Regions from separate parts of the Leptolyngbya sp. NK1-12 genome, predicted to be linked through region 2. Evidence: riboswitches for the same ligand, from Rfam matches in the RefSeq annotation. Region 2 holds a riboswitch; each other region holds the start of a gene.
What was found. Region 2 has a riboswitch for cobalamin ahead of HJG54_RS16630 (DUF1636 domain-containing protein). Riboswitches for the same ligand answer to the same signal wherever they lie in the genome.
Positions count from the first base shown of each region.

Region 1: it holds a riboswitch for cobalamin, as region 2 does, so the genes downstream of both, HJG54_RS12050 (HupE/UreJ family protein) here and HJG54_RS16630 (DUF1636 domain-containing protein) in region 2, are expected to answer to the same signal.
Region 3: it holds a riboswitch for cobalamin, as region 2 does, so the genes downstream of both, HJG54_RS34500 (CbtB domain-containing protein) here and HJG54_RS16630 (DUF1636 domain-containing protein) in region 2, are expected to answer to the same signal.

Region 1 is NZ_CP053586.1:2,865,682-2,871,765, forward strand. Features, by position in the region: gene HJG54_RS12035 (urease accessory protein UreD) at 1-295, shown strand, start outside; gene HJG54_RS12040 (isochorismatase) at 474-1,505, shown strand; gene HJG54_RS12045 (histidine phosphatase family protein) at 1,510-2,253, opposite strand; cobalamin riboswitch at 2,520-2,735, shown strand; gene HJG54_RS12050 (HupE/UreJ family protein) at 2,753-3,445, shown strand; gene HJG54_RS12055 (glutamate-5-semialdehyde dehydrogenase) at 3,490-4,791, opposite strand; gene HJG54_RS12060 (hypothetical protein) at 4,770-5,177, opposite strand; gene HJG54_RS12065 (prolyl oligopeptidase family serine peptidase) at 5,399-6,084, shown strand, end outside.
Region 2 is NZ_CP053586.1:3,920,831-3,926,914, forward strand. Features, by position in the region: gene purF (amidophosphoribosyltransferase) at 1-151, opposite strand, end outside; gene HJG54_RS16610 (GNAT family N-acetyltransferase) at 298-852, opposite strand; gene HJG54_RS16615 (alpha/beta hydrolase) at 812-1,876, opposite strand; gene HJG54_RS16620 (hypothetical protein) at 2,193-2,489, shown strand; gene HJG54_RS16625 (LysR family transcriptional regulator) at 2,504-3,412, opposite strand; gene HJG54_RS16630 (DUF1636 domain-containing protein) at 3,598-3,993, opposite strand; cobalamin riboswitch at 4,493-4,642, opposite strand; gene HJG54_RS16635 (EcsC family protein) at 4,721-5,440, opposite strand; gene HJG54_RS16640 (hypothetical protein) at 5,573-6,084, opposite strand, start outside.
Region 3 is NZ_CP053588.1:2,525-8,608, forward strand. Features, by position in the region: gene HJG54_RS34485 (ZIP family metal transporter) at 1-346, opposite strand, end outside; gene HJG54_RS34490 (multicopper oxidase domain-containing protein) at 343-1,431, opposite strand; gene HJG54_RS34495 (YnfA family protein) at 1,556-1,879, opposite strand; cobalamin riboswitch at 1,989-2,132, shown strand; gene HJG54_RS34500 (CbtB domain-containing protein) at 2,155-2,343, shown strand; gene HJG54_RS34505 (hypothetical protein) at 2,381-3,511, shown strand; gene HJG54_RS34510 (ZIP family metal transporter) at 3,995-4,726, opposite strand; gene HJG54_RS34515 (MFS transporter) at 4,952-6,084, shown strand, end outside.

The DNA of each region.
Region 1 (6,084 bases), 1.1 Mb from region 2:
GCATGGGTTAGCGGGTTGCGCTGTAATCGGCAGTTTGGCCTTCGTGGGAGCAAGCGTGGGGGCAGCCGGAACAACCATCAGCGACCCATTACTTGAGAAATTGCGTTCCAAGATTGCTGCCCCAACCCAGATGGGAGTGACTCGCCTGCCAACTGGTGTATTGTGTCGCTATCGAGGTGACTCCACGGCTGAAGCCCGCCATTGGTTTGGCGAGATCTGGAATCTGCTGCGGCAAGACTATCTAGAGCGGCCAAGCTGCATTCCGCGAGTTTGGCAAGTTTCAAGCTTGCGGTAAGCTCCGATGGCATAGGTCGATCTTCCAGCCCGCTTCGGTCAATTATAGTAAAAAGTACCATAATAGAAGAGCAGGGCGAGTCATTCAATGCAATTCACTGCCTTTTGGTTCGAGATTTTGTCCGCTGTGAATTTTGCCCGCTGTGAAATGACGACAAACAACTGTTTGCGAGATATCCATGAGCGTAACCACCCAATTGCCCATTCCGGCTCATTTTGATCGTTCCAGCGTCGCTGAGGTTTGGCGCGTTCCCTATCAAGTTCGAGCTGCCGAAGCCCAAGCTTGGGCCAAGCAACACCAGATTCGGCCTGCCGCTGAGGATAAGCGCCGCATTTGTCTGCTGGCTATTGATGTGCAAAATACTTTCTGCATTCCGGGCTACGAGCTGTTTGTGGGCGGACGCTCTGGCATGGGAGCCGTGGAGGACAACATCCGCCTCTGTGAATTTATCTACCGCAACCTGGGCCAAATCACTGAAATTGCCCTGACAATGGATACCCATACCGCCGCCCAGATTTTCCATTCCCTATTTTGGATTGACCAAGCGGGCAACCATCCACCTGCCATGGCGATGATTTCGTTGGAAGATCTGGAGCAGGGCCGCTGGCAGGTGAATCCCGCCGTTGCCGTCAATCTTGGGAAGGACTACGACGAGCTACAGACCTATGCCCGCCACTACGTGCGTCAGCTCAGCCAAGCCAACAAGTATTTGCTGACCATCTGGCCCTACCATTCGATGCTGGGTGGCATTGGGCATGCGATTGTCTCTGCGGTGGAAGAAGCCTGCTTTTTCCACAATTTGGCTCGCGGCAGCCAAACTCGGTTTGAGATCAAGGGCGGCAATCCCCTGACGGAAAACTACTCGGCCCTGAAGCCAGAAGTATTGGTAGATCAAAACCAGCAGACAATTGCCCAGGAAAATCGCGCCTTTTTGCAGCGGCTGCTCAGCTTCGATGCGATTGTGATTGCCGGTCAAGCCAAAAGTCACTGTGTCGCCTGGACCGTCGCCGATTTGCTGAACGAAATTGAGGCCACCGATCCGAAGCTGGCCCAAAAGGTGTACCTGCTAGAGGATTGCACCTCGGCAGTGGTGGTGCCCGATGTGGTGGACTTCACCGAACAGGCCGATGCGGCCTATCAGCGCTTTGCCGAGGCTGGGATGCATCTAGTTAAATCCACCGAACCGATCGAGGCTTGGGTCCGTTTATAAAAGCCTACTGGGATAGCTGCGCCCACTCCTCCGGCAACAGATTGGCGACCAGCTCAAACCCACCTTGTCCATCTGGTTTGACGACATAGGCGACGCCCTGCGGTTCGGGGTAAATTCCGGTGGCGGCTTCAAACACATCATCATGGCCGACAATTACCGTATTGGTGCCGCTAGCAGGTAGGGCGGTCAGCATCGGCATGACGGCAGCTCGCATCTGCTGCACCTGCTCCTCGGTGTACTCCTCTGCCGGAGGGAAGTTGAGGGCGGCTCGTTTTTCATAGCGGCCAAAGGCCAGATCGGCAGTCTGCCAAGCGCGGCAGTATTCGCTGGAGTAGACCTGACCGACGGGAATTTGCAGATTCTGAAAGGCTTTGCCAATCGTCCTCGCCTGCTGCCAGCCCACTTCACTCAGCATCCGCTGGGTTGAGCAATCGCCCATTGTGGCGGAAACTTGATCGGCGTAGTCTTTTTCGGTTTGAGCATGGCGGAAGTAAATCACATAGCCACCCTGCCGCAATGCATTCACCAAATCAGCGCCGGTCAAGCGATCTTGAAAGGTTGGCGTCGCCCCTTCACCGCCTTCGCCGCCTTCGCCGCCTTGGGCTAACCGTTGCTCTACCAAAATCTCAGCCTGGGGTGGCTGCGCATGTCCTGACGGACTGTCTGATGATGCAACTGCCGCAGGGACTGCTCCCAGCAAGGAATAAACGCCCACACCCACCCAAATTTTGATCTTATTGCTTCCCATGACCGTTTTTTGGCACCTTATTTTTGGCATTAGAGTTAGCTGCAACAAGGCAATAGCTGACTAGTTTCCTGGCCGCAGCACAAGCGTCTGAGCTAGAAACTGTTTTTTCAGCCGCTCACCTTGTTAAGAATAATTTGCGTTAATCATACGGCCAATTTGATTTTTTTTGAAGCGCTTGCTGAGGAGAATCATGAAGCTCTATTACGTCATTTCACTGAATTGTGCGGTTTGTGACGTAATCTAGTTTGCCGTCACCCAAGGTGATATAGTCAGGAAACTCGATTGGTTCTAGCGGGGAGCAGTCGCTAGACGCAAGGGGGAAAGTGCAGTGTCAGTCTGCCGCTGTCCCGCAGCTGTGAGAAAGTTTTGAGTTTTGAGTTTTGAGTTTTGAGTTTTAAGTTTTGCATCACCAACTCAAAACTCAAAACTCAAAACTCAAAACTTTTCAAGCCAGAACACCCGCCAATCGTGGCATGTTCATTTCATCTGCGAGGTACGGATGGTGCGTAGTTCAATGCGTCGTTCAATGGGTTCTCAACTTAGAAAACGGAGCCGGCTCAGTCAGTTATCGCTGCCGCTGGTTAGCAGTGCAGGTCTTTTGCTGACGGCAACGCCGGTTCTGGCTCACCATGCAATGGCAGGCCGCTTACCGGCTAATTTTGTCGAAGGATTTTTGTCGGGGTTGGCGCATCCAGTGATTGGGCTGGATCACCTGGCTTTTGTAGTCGCGGTGGGGCTGTTGGCTGCTACCGAACCAATGGGCCTGGTGATTCCCATCGCCTTTATTCTGACCGCCATGCTGGGCACGGGTTTACATCTGATCTCGGTACCGTTACCGGCGGTGGAGCTGCTAGTTTCGGGGTCGATTCTGCTGTTTGGCAGTTTACTGGTGCGGCAAACCAAACTGAGTCTGCCGATGGTCGCTGGGTTAGCTGCCTTAGCGGGGCTATTCCACGGCTATGCCTACGGAGAGGCCATCTTTGGGGCTGAGATGACGCCGTTGCTTTCGTATCTGATTGGATTTACGGCAATTCAGCTTCTGATTGCCCTGAGTGCCTTTTGGGTAGGTCGTCGGCTGCTGCGGCAACCGGGCCGCGAGTCAGCGAATTTGCGTTCGGCGGGTCTGGTGATTTGCGGGATTGGGATTGCCTTTTTCGCATCTCAGGTTGTAGCCACGGTTTTGCCAGTTTAGGTTGGCTCAGGCTAGGCATCAATTAATCGCATCAATTAATCGCATCAATTAATCCCGTTTCCTTGAACGATATACTTCACGGTTGTCAAGGATTCCAGGCTAATCAACCCACGGCGGTGCCCTTTCTGATTCGACATGCCTAGCGCAATCGGGGTGCCGCGTTTGGGGTTGCGGTGAAAGCGAGGAGAGGCGTTGATATAGGCAATGGCGCTGTTGATGCTGGTGGCAAATTGGCGGCTTTCTTGGTAGGACTCGGTGGCTAGACAGTCCGCGTGGCCGCTACTGTGCTGATTGATCCAGGCAATCGCGCTTTCTAGACTATCCACGACTTTGAAGGCGATTGTATCGCTCAGATAGGCTCGATTCCATTCCGCCGCATCGGCCACCATCGAGAACATATCGGGAAATTCGCTGGCCAGTTCTGCATCGCCGCGTAGATGAAAGCCCTTATCCTTCAAGCTGTTCCAGAGCATGGTCAGGGCCGTGGAGCTGTGTTGCCGGTGAATCAGCACCTTCTCAATCGCATTTACCGGGTCCGGTTCGGTCTGATGGCTGTCTAGAATCATCCAGCGGGCGATATCGAGGCTGCCCGTGGGCGACCAGTAGAGATAGCAGTTGCCAATTGCGGTCCGCAATACGGGAGCCGTTGCTTGTCGGATCACCTGCTGCACCAAGCTAGAACGACCGTAGGGAATCACCAGATTAATATAGCGATCTAGCGTCACCAGTTCCCGAATCACATCGCCCTGTTCGGCAGGCAAAAACTGCAAACAATCCCCCGGCAGCCCCGCATCTTCTATCGCCAGCTTCAGCGTTTCGGCAATGATTTGATTAGAATGGCTGGCTTCGGCCCCGCCCCGTAGGATCAGACTATTGGCTGAGCGCAAACACATACCGGCGGCAATCGCTCCCAATTCCGGCAGCGCTTCGTAGATCAGGGCAATCACCCCCAGCGGCATCAACTGGCAGTAGGTCTGGCACTGATCAACCTGATAGGACGGCGTGTTGAGAATCGGCTGAATCGGGTCCGACAGCTCGGATAATCGCTGGAGGATTTGCCCTGCGGTTTGCAGGCGCTCTGGGGTCAGCTTGAGCCATTCCAGTACCAGCTCCGGAATCGCCATCTCGCGGCTGGCTTCCAGATCTAGCGTGTTGGCCTCCAAAATGTCATTCTGGCGGTCTAGCAACGCTTCGGCCATGAACTGTAGGGCACGGCTCCGGTCCATGCCTCGCAAGGCGGATAGCGCCAAAGAAGACTGTTGAGCCTGTTGAGCAATCGTGGTGAGATCAGGTGATGATGCGTTCAAGGAACTACTGCCTTGGTCTAACGTCTGCAAGCTAGCCATAGCATCAAGACTAGCATCATCGACAGTACCAATGCTGCAATTACCCGAAACGTAACGCTGGAGCTGAATGGAGCGTTTAGGGTGGTCAGTAGTAACAGAAATAGCAGGCCAAAAATGATCGCCAACGTCAGGGGAAAGTAGCCGCTTGCTAGGGAGGAATGGGCGATGTTCCACTGATGCCCGGTCCAGCGCCAGGCCCGCTTGTAGGGGTAGGTCGTAGACAACTGCTCGATCACATAGCCATTCTCTTGGACCACAAAAATTTGCTGACAGCGATTGCAGCCGAACGCCTCGGTCAGGGTGATTGGCACCAGACGGCCTCGACGACGGCAGGGACAGGGATAGTCGTTGTTTAAGTCAATTTTTTGAACTTTTTGGGAATGCACAGGCGCAACGCAAAATGAGGTTTGTTAAGGCGTGATCGAACTCTTACTCTTAAATCTAGCTCAAACCGCATCGGCGGCAATGATTGTTAATACTCTCTTCAAAGTGAGATAAGGGAGATGCGGCTCGTGAGCCTCACCGAACGAGGGGAGATGGGGGAGAGGGGCAAGCCAAGTGGCGTTGAAGTCGGTAGAGTGGAAACAGTTGTTCAGGCGGTTTTGTTATGTCTCCAGTTGAGAAGCCTCAGGCTCAAACAGCACTCTCCTACCCGAAGAGCCGTAAGCTCGATGTCACGGAAACCTATCATGGTACGGCGGTGGCGGATCCCTATCGCTGGTTAGAGGATCCCCATGCGGAGGAGACGCAGGCTTGGATCGAGGCGCAAAATCAGGTGACGTTTGGCTTTTTGAACCAGATTCCGATTCGGGAAACGCTGCGGCAACGGCTGACTCAACTGTGGGACTACGAAAAGTTTGGCACGCCGTTTAAGCAGGCGGATCGCTATTTTTATTTCAAGAATGATGGACTTCAGAACCAGAGCGTTCTCTATACCCTGTCGGATCTGGAGGGCGAGCCGCGGGTTTTGATCGATCCCAATACTCTGTCGGACGATGGCACGGTGGCGCTGTCGGGGTTGTCGATTAGCGAAGATGGCAAACTGATGGCCTATGGGCTGTCTACGGCGGGGTCGGATTGGCAGGAGTGGAAGGTGCGTGATGTGAACAGCGGTGAGGATTTGCCGGATCTGCTCAAGTGGGTGAAATTCTCTGGGGCGAGCTGGACGCACGATCAGCAGGGCTTTTTCTATTCGCGCTACGATGAGCCGAACGAAACCACCAAGCTAGAAGAAGTCAATTATTATCAGAAGCTCTATTACCATCGGCTGGGCACACCCCAGTCTGAGGATCC
Region 2 (6,084 bases):
TCGCTACATCTTCTCCCGGTGCGTAAATGCCAAATACCCCACAGGCTTCTTCGGGTTTATCGGGTCGCGGTTCGATGGGGGATGCAGCAGACAGCTCGACGGACTCAGACGAAGGAAGTTCGACGGCAGGATCAGCAGAATTTGGCATCATGGAAGCTTTCGATGAGTAGAAGAATAGTAGGACAGGTAATCACCTAATTTCGGCAACAGACCGCGAATACGAGAATAAGAGTTGATTAACGATTCCTTAATAAATTCACCTCTAAACAGTAGCGCAAACTGGCATACTCATGCTACTCATTTGCTGGGCCAACCTGCCTGATCATACACTGACCACTCTGGCTGCGGCTCAGGCAGTTCCTCCCAATGTTTCTCCTGTTTATAAATCTGAAAGCCGCGAGCCTGATAGTTGGCCAGTGCTTGAGGCGCATCTAAACTACAGGTATGCAGCCACACCCGCTTAGCACCCATCGCCCAGGCCCTTTCCACACCGACGCTGAGCAAATGTCCGCCCAGCCGTTTGCCGATAAACTGCCGCAGCAGCCCGAAATAGGCGACTTCTACATTCCCTTCGGCCTGGGCTTCTAGCTCAATGTAGCCAGCTGGCGTTCCGGCGATGTAGGCGACCCAGGTTTCCAATTCGGGCCGATCAAGATAGGCCATCCAACGGTCATAGCTCCAGCTCAGCCGATCTAGCCAGTACCAGCCTGCCCCTACACTCGTATACAAGAATCGACTAAACTCCGGGGATGGAATTTTGGCCTGCTCGATTCGCAATTCGTAGCTGCCCGGGGGCGAAAACCGCAACTGTTCAAGGCCCAGCATTTCTAAATACCAGGTAGTGATTTCCATTTGCATTGTCTCTTTGATTCTCTCTTTGACTGATTGATTCGGTTGTTACACGGCTATGAATAAATTGACTAATGGACTCAACCAACTCCGGTACTACCGGCAAGCTTGGATCCATGTAGGTCGCTAGCTGCTGTTCGTGCTCCAACGGGGCTAGCTTCAGGACGTGATTCATACCTTCAATAATCACAAGCTCTGCATCGGGTTTAGCCAGTTTCAACGCCTCAGCCTCACTAACAGGTACCTGAATATCCGTAGTGCCTTGGGCGATTAACACAGGCATTGTGAGCCGTTGGATTTCCTCGGCAGGGATGTAGCGAAACCAGGAAATTAGGTAGGGCTGGATACTTGGCCTGTAGAGTACCTCCAGTTGGGGGGGAACAGCAGCTACAGTATCTCCCTGTTCTAGAGCTGTCAAAATCCGCTCACTCTCTTGCCATAGAGGATCTGAAAGGCGAGGCCGCAGTTGGTCTCGTAAGACCTCAGACGCCTTGCGTGCTGGTCCCGCGATGGATACAAATGCATCTGCTTCCGTTTTGTGCGCCGCTATCATGCCGATGAGAGAGCCTTCACTGTGACCAATCACCGTAACGCTGGAGAAGCGAGAATCGGACTGTAGCTGTTGAACCCAAAGAGCCGCATCCTCTACAAGCGTATCAAAGGTAACATCAGCCTCCTGCCGCACTGCGGAGGCACTCTCTGCCACACCACGCTTGTCATACCGAACCGAGGCAATCCCATACTCCGCCAATCCCTCTGCTAGGAGTTTGAGGCTATTGTTTGGTTTGGGCAGGACAGCGCTATTCCCGTCACGGTCGGTTGGCCCTGAACCAGCAATGATCAAGACCACGGGGGGCTGGTTAGACTTTGGAACAAGCTGTGTGCCGTGAATCCTGCCGGTTGGAGTTGTAATATGGACTGCTGTTGACTCTGGTTCTGGGATGGTAGCACCAGCAATCAAAAGCGAGAAGGCGGGCACGATTGGACCAATCAGCAGGGCAATCAAACGGTGTAGATGCAAAAACATAGAGCTTCGTTCCTAATTCAGCGGTTGCCTGACCTGATTTCCAACCTGATCAATCTCTAATCGTACGACTTGAGCCAGTTGTACACCTATAGGCGGCGGCAGAAACATCCCGCCGTTAGTGACGATATGACAATTTTCTAGCTCAGCATAGGATGCTTTAACTCATGGTGGCTAGTGCTCAGCTCAACAAAACAATCGGTTCAGTGACCATCAAATCTGCTCATGTAAGCAATAAAGGCTGCTTTTTGTATCTTTAGCTACAGTTTTTTAGACTAAAAGCATCAAGAGCAAATCATGAATTAAAAGAGATTAGACTATGAAATCGCAACTGAGCTGGAAAGAATACCAAGCACTCGAATTTCTGACTGAGCCGTCGGCTAACACTGTCTCTAAAGCTGTATCTCTGAGGCTGAAAACTCGGTTAAACCACATCTGGCAAAGTCTGGTTGCTTATTTCAGCACCTCGACTGAACCGCATGTGTGGCGCAATGAAGACAGCAATGGCCAAGTGGTTTGGCATGCCTATGATCCGGTGACGAACCAGTCGGTTCAGCAAGCATCGATGGATGAAATGCGCGTTTGGCTAGAGGAACGACACTATCAGACGCTGTAGGCGTTTTCAGCAACTCAAGCTGCTTTCCGCTTTTTAAGAATGTCGAGAAATGCATAGACTGCAGGCGGGTGCAGAGCCTCTGCAAGGACGGCTACCCCAATCACTCGCCAAAGGGGTACCGGCAAACTATAAATCTGCACTGCTGCCGGAATTGGTTCAGCCGCTAGGCGAGGCAGAATTGTCGCACCTAACCCCTGTGCCACTAGGCTGACAATGGTGGCATCGGTTCCTACCTCGTAGCCAATCTGGAGCGGATACCCCTGTGCTTCTATGTGATTGTGCAACTGCTGCATCATTAAATCGCTCCTAGGCGGCATGATCAGCGGTTGAGTCACCAAGTCTTGCCAGGAGAGTGATTCGCCTTTGGGGTGAAAGCTAGGAGGCAGTAGGGCCACAAACTCATCCCTCAAAATTTCCCAGGCGGCAATATCGCTGTCATGTACGGGAATTAAGGTAAAACCGATGTCGGCTCGTCCTTCGCGCAGGGCTTGCTCGACTTGCGGGTAATCATCATGTTCGGTGAGGCTAACGGCAATGGCTGGAAACCGCTGATGAAAATCGGCAATCACGGAGGGCAGCAGATGGGTTGCCACACTGCGAAACGAGGCAATCCGCACCTGTCCGCCCTGCAATCCTCTCGCTAATTCAGCCGCTCTGCTAATCTGATCGGCCCGATGCACAATTTCGCGGGCATGCTTGACGATTTCGGCTCCAATCGGGGTCAGATGTGCTCCATGCCGGCCTCGCAGAAACAACACCACGCCCAAATGGTCTTCTAGGGCTGCAATTGCATGGCTGACTGCCGACTGGGAGATCTCTAGATGCAGGGCCGCTTCCGTGAAGTTCTCATGCTCAGCAACCGCGACTAAAATCCGCAGTTGGGATAGCTTCATTTGATTTTGAGGATTGGCTTTCACGGGCACAGCGACCACCTAAGCAACGACCTACTAGTGAGGTTGCTAGTGTACCACTGCCGCTTGCTAGGGAATGTGGCTAGGGAAACGATCAGTCATTCACCCAATGAGATAAAGATAGTGCTAGTGCGGGTATCCTGCCCGTTTTCGGTGCGATGTTTGTAGGCAATAGAGCAGCTTTTAGCTTATTCAGGTCAACCGGGCGGTACTGGCGGTAATACTGCTACTAGTCCGCGTTTCATGGCGGCGGGCCGCTCTCCATAGGGCACATTGCCGGTTGGATGGTGGGTATATTGGCGGCCAAACTGCATCAGTTCTGGAATTGATTGCTGAGGCGACAAGCCACTAAAAATGAAGGTCAGTTTCTCAGCCGCCACAAATGCTACTACACAGGAGCGACTACAGACGCCCATACAGCGCACTGGCTGAATCTGAATGCGCTCACGCCAATCACACTCGTTTACTGCTGCCGTGATCTGGTTAAAGAGCTGTTCGCCTCCACTTAATCCAGCACCATGGGATTCAGGCTGTGGCTGATTGGTTCCAGAAAATCGGCAAAGAGTGCAAACAAACAAAGTGTGGTGAGTCATGGTTGATGATATTGAACAAACAAAACTGATAACTAGGTGTAACTTCTAATTAATTTTGGATCAATTTTTAGCTGATTTTCATTGCTGCATCGACTTGAACAATCTGAGTAGCTGGCTAGAGCTAATAAAAAAATCATCAAGCGACAGATGATTAAGCAAACGGTTGGCAATTTTTCGCTAGCGGCAGACAGAATGCTTATGCACACACGCAAGCACATGTTGCTTGATTAGCTTGCATCGTCTAGGGTATAGATCTGTGAACTATGCTGAATAACTAATTTACCCATCCTGCTTCACTAATCGCAGCCGAATTTGTCAGCCCAAAAGCAGCGATTAAGTAATCGCTCAATATAGCACTAGCTCTATTACTCGCGGATTGGTGCAAAAAACTTTGAAAAAGAGATGGTGCAGCGCTCCCCTGACCGTAAGGCAGGCCAGATTTGAATTTTGTTACTAGCAAGTAAGGCAGAAGTCAAGATCATCTATACCTCGCAGATGAGAGACGGTGAATTAAATCGGCGGGCATTCTGACTGGGAAAGTTACTTGCACCTTCCTTCACAGCTGCGGGACAGTACCGGACTTGCACCGGATTTTCCCCCTTACGTCTGATGGCTGTTCCCCACCAGAACCGATCTCAATGCAGTACCACCATACCACCAATGCGGGATAACGGGTATCTGAATTCATCAGGCTTTACGATTGCAATAAATTTATTCGCTTTGCCTATCAAACCGGAGTATCGGAGTGACTGACTACATCTTCTGGTTTGGATTGAGCTGATTTGGCAAGGGCTGCTTGCTTCGCTTCATAAAACCGATAGGCAATTTGCCCCAAGGAGTAGATCAACACAGCGTTACTGGCAATCCCAATGCCCGCTCCAACCAGCGGAATTGCTTCAACCAAGCTCAACCCGGTCTTGAGCACGCCTGATCCCCCGGTGGATAAACCCCAAATCGCCAAAACTTCGCCGCGTCGAGTTGGCTCATGCAGCGAAAACCCGTATACTGCCGCAATTCGATAGACCATATCGGCCTGTAGAGCAGTTACCGCTGCAATATCAAGGGCCAACAGACTAATCGCAGCAGGCGGTATAACGTTCGTGACTAGACCGGCTCCAGCTGCCTTCATGGCAGTATCGGCAATAATCCGCTGCGCTATCTCACCCGATGTTTCCAGCGGATACTGTTGTCGTAGGGCCGCCACCTCCCGCTCCACCTTTTCCACGTTCACCTGCCCCAAAGCCGCCATCAACCAGTTGACGCCTGGGACCCTCGTGGCGAATTGTACAACCGGATTTTCGGCAATCGGGGTAACAATCCGGCCCACAGTCTCGGTTCCCTGCTCCAGCATTTCCTGTAGCAACGGCATGATTGTGGTTTCGGCGGTGGTAGTTACCGCAGTCAGCATCTGGTTGAATTGGTCAATTGGATTGTTAGGGGTTGACATAGGGCAGGTAGGAATTGGAAGAACGAAGTGGGACTACTCGATCATACCGTCCACTCTAGTGGAGATAGGTTCCAGTTCACGTCTACCTTTCGATGGTTCTCGCCATGTTTTGGTGATAGCTCTCGTCAACAGCTACTCCAGCGCTGCCCGCAAGATCTCGAAGACGGCCTCTAGTTCATCGGAAATCACAAACAGCCTGATCCCTTGAATGATCAGCTTTTCTTGCCGATGAAGTTGTCCAAACTGCCAGATGTCGCCTGTGGTTACGGCTCCTAACACGGTCGGTTGGTCATTTTCTAACCACTGATCCAGCGCACTTAACTCTACAGCTAGCTGAGTAAATCCCCTTGCCAAGTCGGCATTTCTGGCTTCCAGTACAATCACTTTTGAATTGCGGTAGAGATAATAGTCGAGTGACCCCTTGAGCACCTCACTAACATTCAGCAGATATTCGATTCGCACCTGTGCTCCTGTGACTTCAGCCGCTTCCAAGAGAATTGGCGCAATTAAAGTTTCCCGACGAGCCGTTTCGCTGATCAAACTGACATAGGTAAGGCGCTGTTCTAGCTTGGCCTTGAGGAGCCGCAGTTGGGTGGCGGGAGCAGTAGACTGGGGCAAATTCAGCGCTGCTCGTTGGAGCCGGT
Region 3 (6,084 bases), on a different replicon from region 2:
CCGTATTAGTGATGAACCGGATGTGATGCGTTTCATCACGTACCCAGGGGTAAGGCAATCTAATCCAAGCTGTTTGCAATCGGGGTAATTCTCCCGGTGGCGTTTGGGTAAAGTTCCAGTAGGCTCCGTCAACCTGAACCTGGGCAATTTGCATCGGTTCAGAACCGCTGGCTCTCACAAATAAAGAGATGCCTTGATCGTCGAGCAGCGTTCGCTCTACGGTCAGCTTCTCAATCGGAGGGGCTGAAACTCCTAAAGGTTCAAGTGGATTGCTAGAGAGAAACACTCCAATTGCGATCGCCAGTGCAACGAGCGGCAAGATAATCCAGAGCCACGTCTTTCTCATGCCACCACCTCAAACGCGCTCATCCAACCCAGTTCCAAAAATTCTGACTGGTGAGCATGAAACATATAAATGCCTGGTTCATGCTCCTGGAATGTAAATTCCAAAATGCCCCGCTGAGCTTGGCATTGCATGACTGTATCAACCGTTCGTAGCGTCGGTATTAATGTGGTGCCGTGGTCGTAGTAATCAAAAAAATTTCCGTGGAGATGAAAAGAGTTGATCGGGTCAAACTCAGTGACATTAATTAAATACACTCTCACTGGACGATCGCGCTCGATCCGAATCGGGCGTTTCATAAATTCATGCGGAATCGTATTGACAGCGTAGAATTCGTTTTCGTCATCAAAATTAGTGTCAAACGCATTCATCACCATCAGAAACTCTTGCCACCTGGCATTTTGCGGAGTGCCGAGTAACCGAGACTGAGCTTTTTCTTGTTGATCAGGATGTCGTTGAGGGTCAGGATCGATAATAAACGCGCCGTAGAGTCCCTTGTGCAGGTGTCGTTTAAATGGCGCAGAGTGACAGTGATAAAGGTGACAGCCAAAGGGTTTGGCATCAAACTCATACACTACCTCCTGTTGAGGAAATGCTTCGAGCGTACCCGGAACCCCGTCCTGCCGCGCTGAGTGAATACCGTGAAAATGAAGCGTGTGGGGATGAACACCTGGATTTTTGAAGCGAATCCGGATGCGATCGCCCTCTGTCACGCGCAGTGTGGGACCCGGAACGCGCCCATTATAGGTCCAGGCAGGGTAAACCACTCCAGGGGCAATCTCAACTTCCTGTTCTGCAATTGAGATTTCAAACTCGCGCAACGTCTTGCCATCAGGCAATTGCGAGACGTTTCCTACCTCCCAATCCGTCAAGATCGCTTGTGGGTCAAACCCATTGCGGGAATTGTCTACATCTCCCATCGTCATACTGCCTCCATGCATCGGCACAGAATGACCTGAAGGGATGCCAGTGTCCGCAGACGCGAGAGTTTGGGCAAAAACACTGTTGGGCAGAAGCTTACCCAGTAATGCCCCAACACCCAATACACCACCACCAATGAGCGATCGCCGTTTGAGGCTCAAATCCATAGTCCCTTCTTTTCATATTTCTTTCATAATTCCACAAGTTAGCGCACTTTGATTGGTTTTAGCCATTAAAGTTTGTAAGCGAAGTGGACTAGCAAATGCTCATACTTTTAGTAGAGAGAAACTATTAAGCTCTGGGTGCATACATCATCACCAGAACACCCACTAAGACAATGGCGGCTCCGACCCAATCCAGGCGATCGGGCACAATTTTGTCTACCTGCCAGCCCCACATGATGGAAAGAATAATGAAAACTCCACCATAGGCAGCATAGGCTCGACCAAAGCTTGCAGGTTGAAGGGTTGCAGCAAAGCCATAAGCTGTGAGTAAAACGATTCCACTTAATGCAAGCCAGCCGCTCCTTCCTTCGCGTATCCACAGCCAGACGAGGTATCCGCCACCAATTTCGCATAAACCAGATAACACAAAATAGAAAAGGGATTGGAGCATAGTCTTCAAGTCCTTACTGCCGAGGGTTAGCCCCAGCGTAAACCCAAACAGCGATCGCATCAGTACTTAATAATTCTAAATTTTTCTCACCAAGATCATAAAACTGTTGTATAGTCCTGAAGCAATCGGTTCTGACGGGGAGCAGCCGCCAGACGCGAGGGGGAAAGAGTAGTGCAAATCTACCGCTGTCCCGCAACTGTGAGGAGAATCAACACTCTAAGTCAGGATGCCCGCCGATACTTAGTCCCATAAGTCAATTAATCTGCGAGGTACAGATGATGGTTAGTTCTACTTCTCTTTGGAGACGCACCAAACAAGTTACGCTTTCAGTTCCGATTCAGGTGGCTTTGCTGACTAGTTTATGTGCGCTTATTCTCTGGACGCTGTATTTCAGTACCTATCCGCCTGTACATGACGCTTTGCACACGACACGACATGGTACGGCGGCAGTTGCCTGTCATTAAAGTCATTACAGTGTGATCCAGACTTAGAGAATTTGTCATGAAAAATTTGAAGTATGTTGGCGTGGCTTTAGCAGCCAGCCTTGTTTGTGTATTCCTCTGGTTTAATCCTCTTCCTTCCCATGCGTCTCAGCCTAGTGTGCTGTTGCAGACTGAACCGTTTTTGAGCCAAGTGGTTCCTGACGAAGCGCCCGTTCGGATTGCGTTGCAAGCAGTTGATGCAACGGGGCAGCCCTTATCAAATGTGCAGTTTCAACTGCAACTTTCAACCCCTGTCAAAACCCCTTGGTTCACCTCTGACTTCCCAGTTGTGGAAGGAACTCAATTGCTCGAACTCAGTGCAAAAGCTCCTAGCGGGAAACTAGAGTTTGAACAAGTGATGCCAATTCGGGGAGACTACACTCTCAAGGCTCAAGTAGAACCTCTTGTCGCGGGTGCATTTGAGCCATTCGAGCAATCGTTGCAGCTTTCAGTGCCTGAAAATACTACGAAGTATAGAAATGCTGCTATTTTGATTGGCATTCTAATGATCGTTGGAGTTGCTAGCGGCTGGGTAATTGGAGGTGATCAGACAGTTCGAGACGGTGAGGTTGCGCCTCAACCCATACGACTACTGCTGAGTGCTGCTACAGTTGTTGCGATCGCGGTTCTTTTATTTGTCAATATTAATGCGGAACTTGCAGCTGCTCATAGTCATGGGGAAATGCAATCTGTAACAGCTTCACCTGTACAGAAATCAGAAGATTTTGAGATTCGTTTGTCGGGCGATCAGCAGGCAATAGTCGGACAGCTTGCAAGCCAAACCATTCAAGTTGTCAATGCGAAAACTGGCAATCCCGAAGCAGACATTATTGTCAATGTGGAAGCAATTGCGCTTAAGGATAATAAACAGATGTTTGCCTATTACGGCAGAACAAACAACCAGGGTAACTTAACTTGGAAGGAGCAATTTTTCGATGGCGCACCTCATCAAGTTGTGGCAAAAATTGCACCTCCTAGTAGTTTGACATTACGGGTGAGCCACGAAGTAGAAGTCGAAGGAATTGCACCTCCTCTCTATATTCGGTTTATCTCGCTCAGTTACTACACGGGAATTTTTGTTCTAAGTTTGTTAGCTGGCGTTTGGTTACATCGACAGTCTTCTCGTCCAGTTGGACTGTTTGGTCGTTAAACTGCCTACGCTTAAAGTTAAGCCGTCTAACAACCCAGTTAGTCTAAGAACCATTGCTCTACTGATACTCCTTATTCGTAAGCAATGGTTTTGGTCATTGCTGAATCAGCCTATGAAACGGTTTCTGGAAGCCTTCTCTGTCCTCAATCCAACGAAATCATAGTGTCATTCAGCAATGCCTGGTTTTGGTCATTGCTTAGATTGGAGAGGTTTTATGCATCGCCAACATAATGCCAGTAGTACAATCGCTTTCTTCCTCACCATCTTTCTCCTAGTCTTTCCTGCCAATGCTCATAAACCTGAGATTTCGGGCGACGTTGCTGGAACTTTGCATATTGCTATCTATGCAGCCTTACTCCACTGGGGTTCTCGATAACATGAATTTAAGTGATGGCAAGTTTTTGCTCTCGCTAGTATTCTTTCGGTCTACTTGGGTGTTATGTTCCTTTGGGTTCTTATTGTTATCTAACGGCAAAGGCTAAGTTACCCCAGAAACGCTGACAACAGCCCAAACAGCGCAAAACCACCTAAAAAGAGCAGCGTTGCAAACCGGGCTTCACCGTCTTGATGGGCTTCTGGGATAATTTCCTCCACAACCAGGGTCGTGAGAATTCCAGCCGTGAAGGTCAACAACGCCATCTTGACTAGCTCAGATTGTCCGCGCATCCACCAGTAGCCGATCGTTGCTCCTACAAAAATAGGAATCACAAAAGCCGCCGCAATTTGAAACCGTTTACGACGGGGAACGCCCTGTCGCTTAAAGGCAATAATAGTAGCTAATCCTTCTGGTACATCCGCTGGAATCTGACCTAACGCAAGCAGTAATCCTAACTCAGTGGCGATCGTTGAACCTGTTCCAATCATCACCCCATCGGTAAACAGGTCGATCGCCACCCCTAAAAAAATCATCCAGGGTCCAACATTAACATCACCACTGCCAAATCGAGTTTTAACCAGTTGTGTGACTTGATCAATTGCAACGAAGAAAAGCCCACCTGCCACAAAGGAAGATACAGTCATTAAGGGTGCATCCACTCGCAGAGATTCCGGAATCAGTTCCAAGGAAATGACGGCTACCACAACTCCTGTGGCAGCATGAAGTGCCAAACTGAGAGCGCGATCGGACGCATCAATCAACTCTGCGAGTATCCCCCCGGCAAAATTTCCCAGTGCGGGTAATGTGGCAAATGCCAGCACGGTTAAGAACTCATTCATCCCTCACGGCTCCATCACAAAGTTAGCCCAAGCCTAAGAAGGGAAATGCGCTTGAGCAACTCTCCCTAGTCAGAAAAAGCAGAAATGTTTGATGTGAGCATTAATTTTGCTGAAGCAAGCTGTTACGAGTTGTAACGCTTCATAAAGCAAGACTGCGGTTTTTGTTAATTTGAAAATAATATATCCCCCCCAGGGGCATTTTATTAGAATCTTGTGGCTAAGATCATGCAAACTCCTCAGCTTTTTCGCAGCCTCCAAAACCCTATCTTTGCTCGCTTATATGCCGCCCAGACAACGAACTTACTGGGTGATGCCCTGACCTGGTTAGGGTTGGCACTGCTTGCCTTTGATCTGGCTGGAAAAGATTCTGCTGTTGTGTTGTCAGGTGCTTTGACCTTGCGGGTAACGGCATTTGTGCTTCTGTCGCCGTTTGCCGGGGTGCTTGCCGATCGCCTCGATCGCAAAACCATCCTCGTAACCACTCACCTGGCACGGATGGCGATTGTTAGTCTGTTACCGTTTGTCAATGCCGTCTGGCAAGTTTTTGCCATCGTTTTTGCCCTGAATGCGTTCTATGCCTTCTTTACACCCACCTACCAGGCGACGATTCCACTGGTGACAGGAAAGCAGGATTATCCGCAGGCGATCGCGCTTTCCAGTGCGACCTTTCAGTTACTAGGCGTTCTAGGACCTGGCATTGCAGGGGCGATCGCGGCATTTGTGGGAGCTAGACAGGTGTTCTTTCTAGATGCGCTGACGTTTTTGATTGCGGCGATTCTAATTGTCACGCTTCCTGGTCAGTTACGAGTTGAACAAGCAGTGGAGCAAGCCCGTCCTTCTGGTCGAACCTGGGCAGAGATCCGGGAGGGTACGACTCGTTTGTTTGGCGATGCCTACCTGCGATATGCACTGGCGATGCAACTGGTGGCTTCAGTCACAGGGGCACAGGTTTTAGTGAATACAGTGGGCTATGTTCAAGGAACACTCAACCTGAGCAGTGTGCAGTACGGTTGGGTGATGGGCACGTTTGGGATTGGCGCAACCCTTGCTGCCGCTGCTGTTGGTTCGTTAGGAGAGCGCTGGGCGCGTACAAGTATTATCTTGCTAGGCGCAACCCTGATTACGATCGCGCTGGTGCCTGCCAGTCATGTTGGGTTAGCGCTCCTGCTGGTGCTGTGGTCGGTGGCAGGAGCCGGACAAACGTTTGTGAATGTCTCGGCTCAGACGTTGATTGCCGATCGCACGCCAACCGAGTTTCAAGGACGGGTTTATGGAGCGCAGTTTGCCTGGAGTCACCTGTGGTGGATGTTTGCCTATCCTCTGGCAGGTTGGATTGGCAGCCATATGAGCGATCGCAT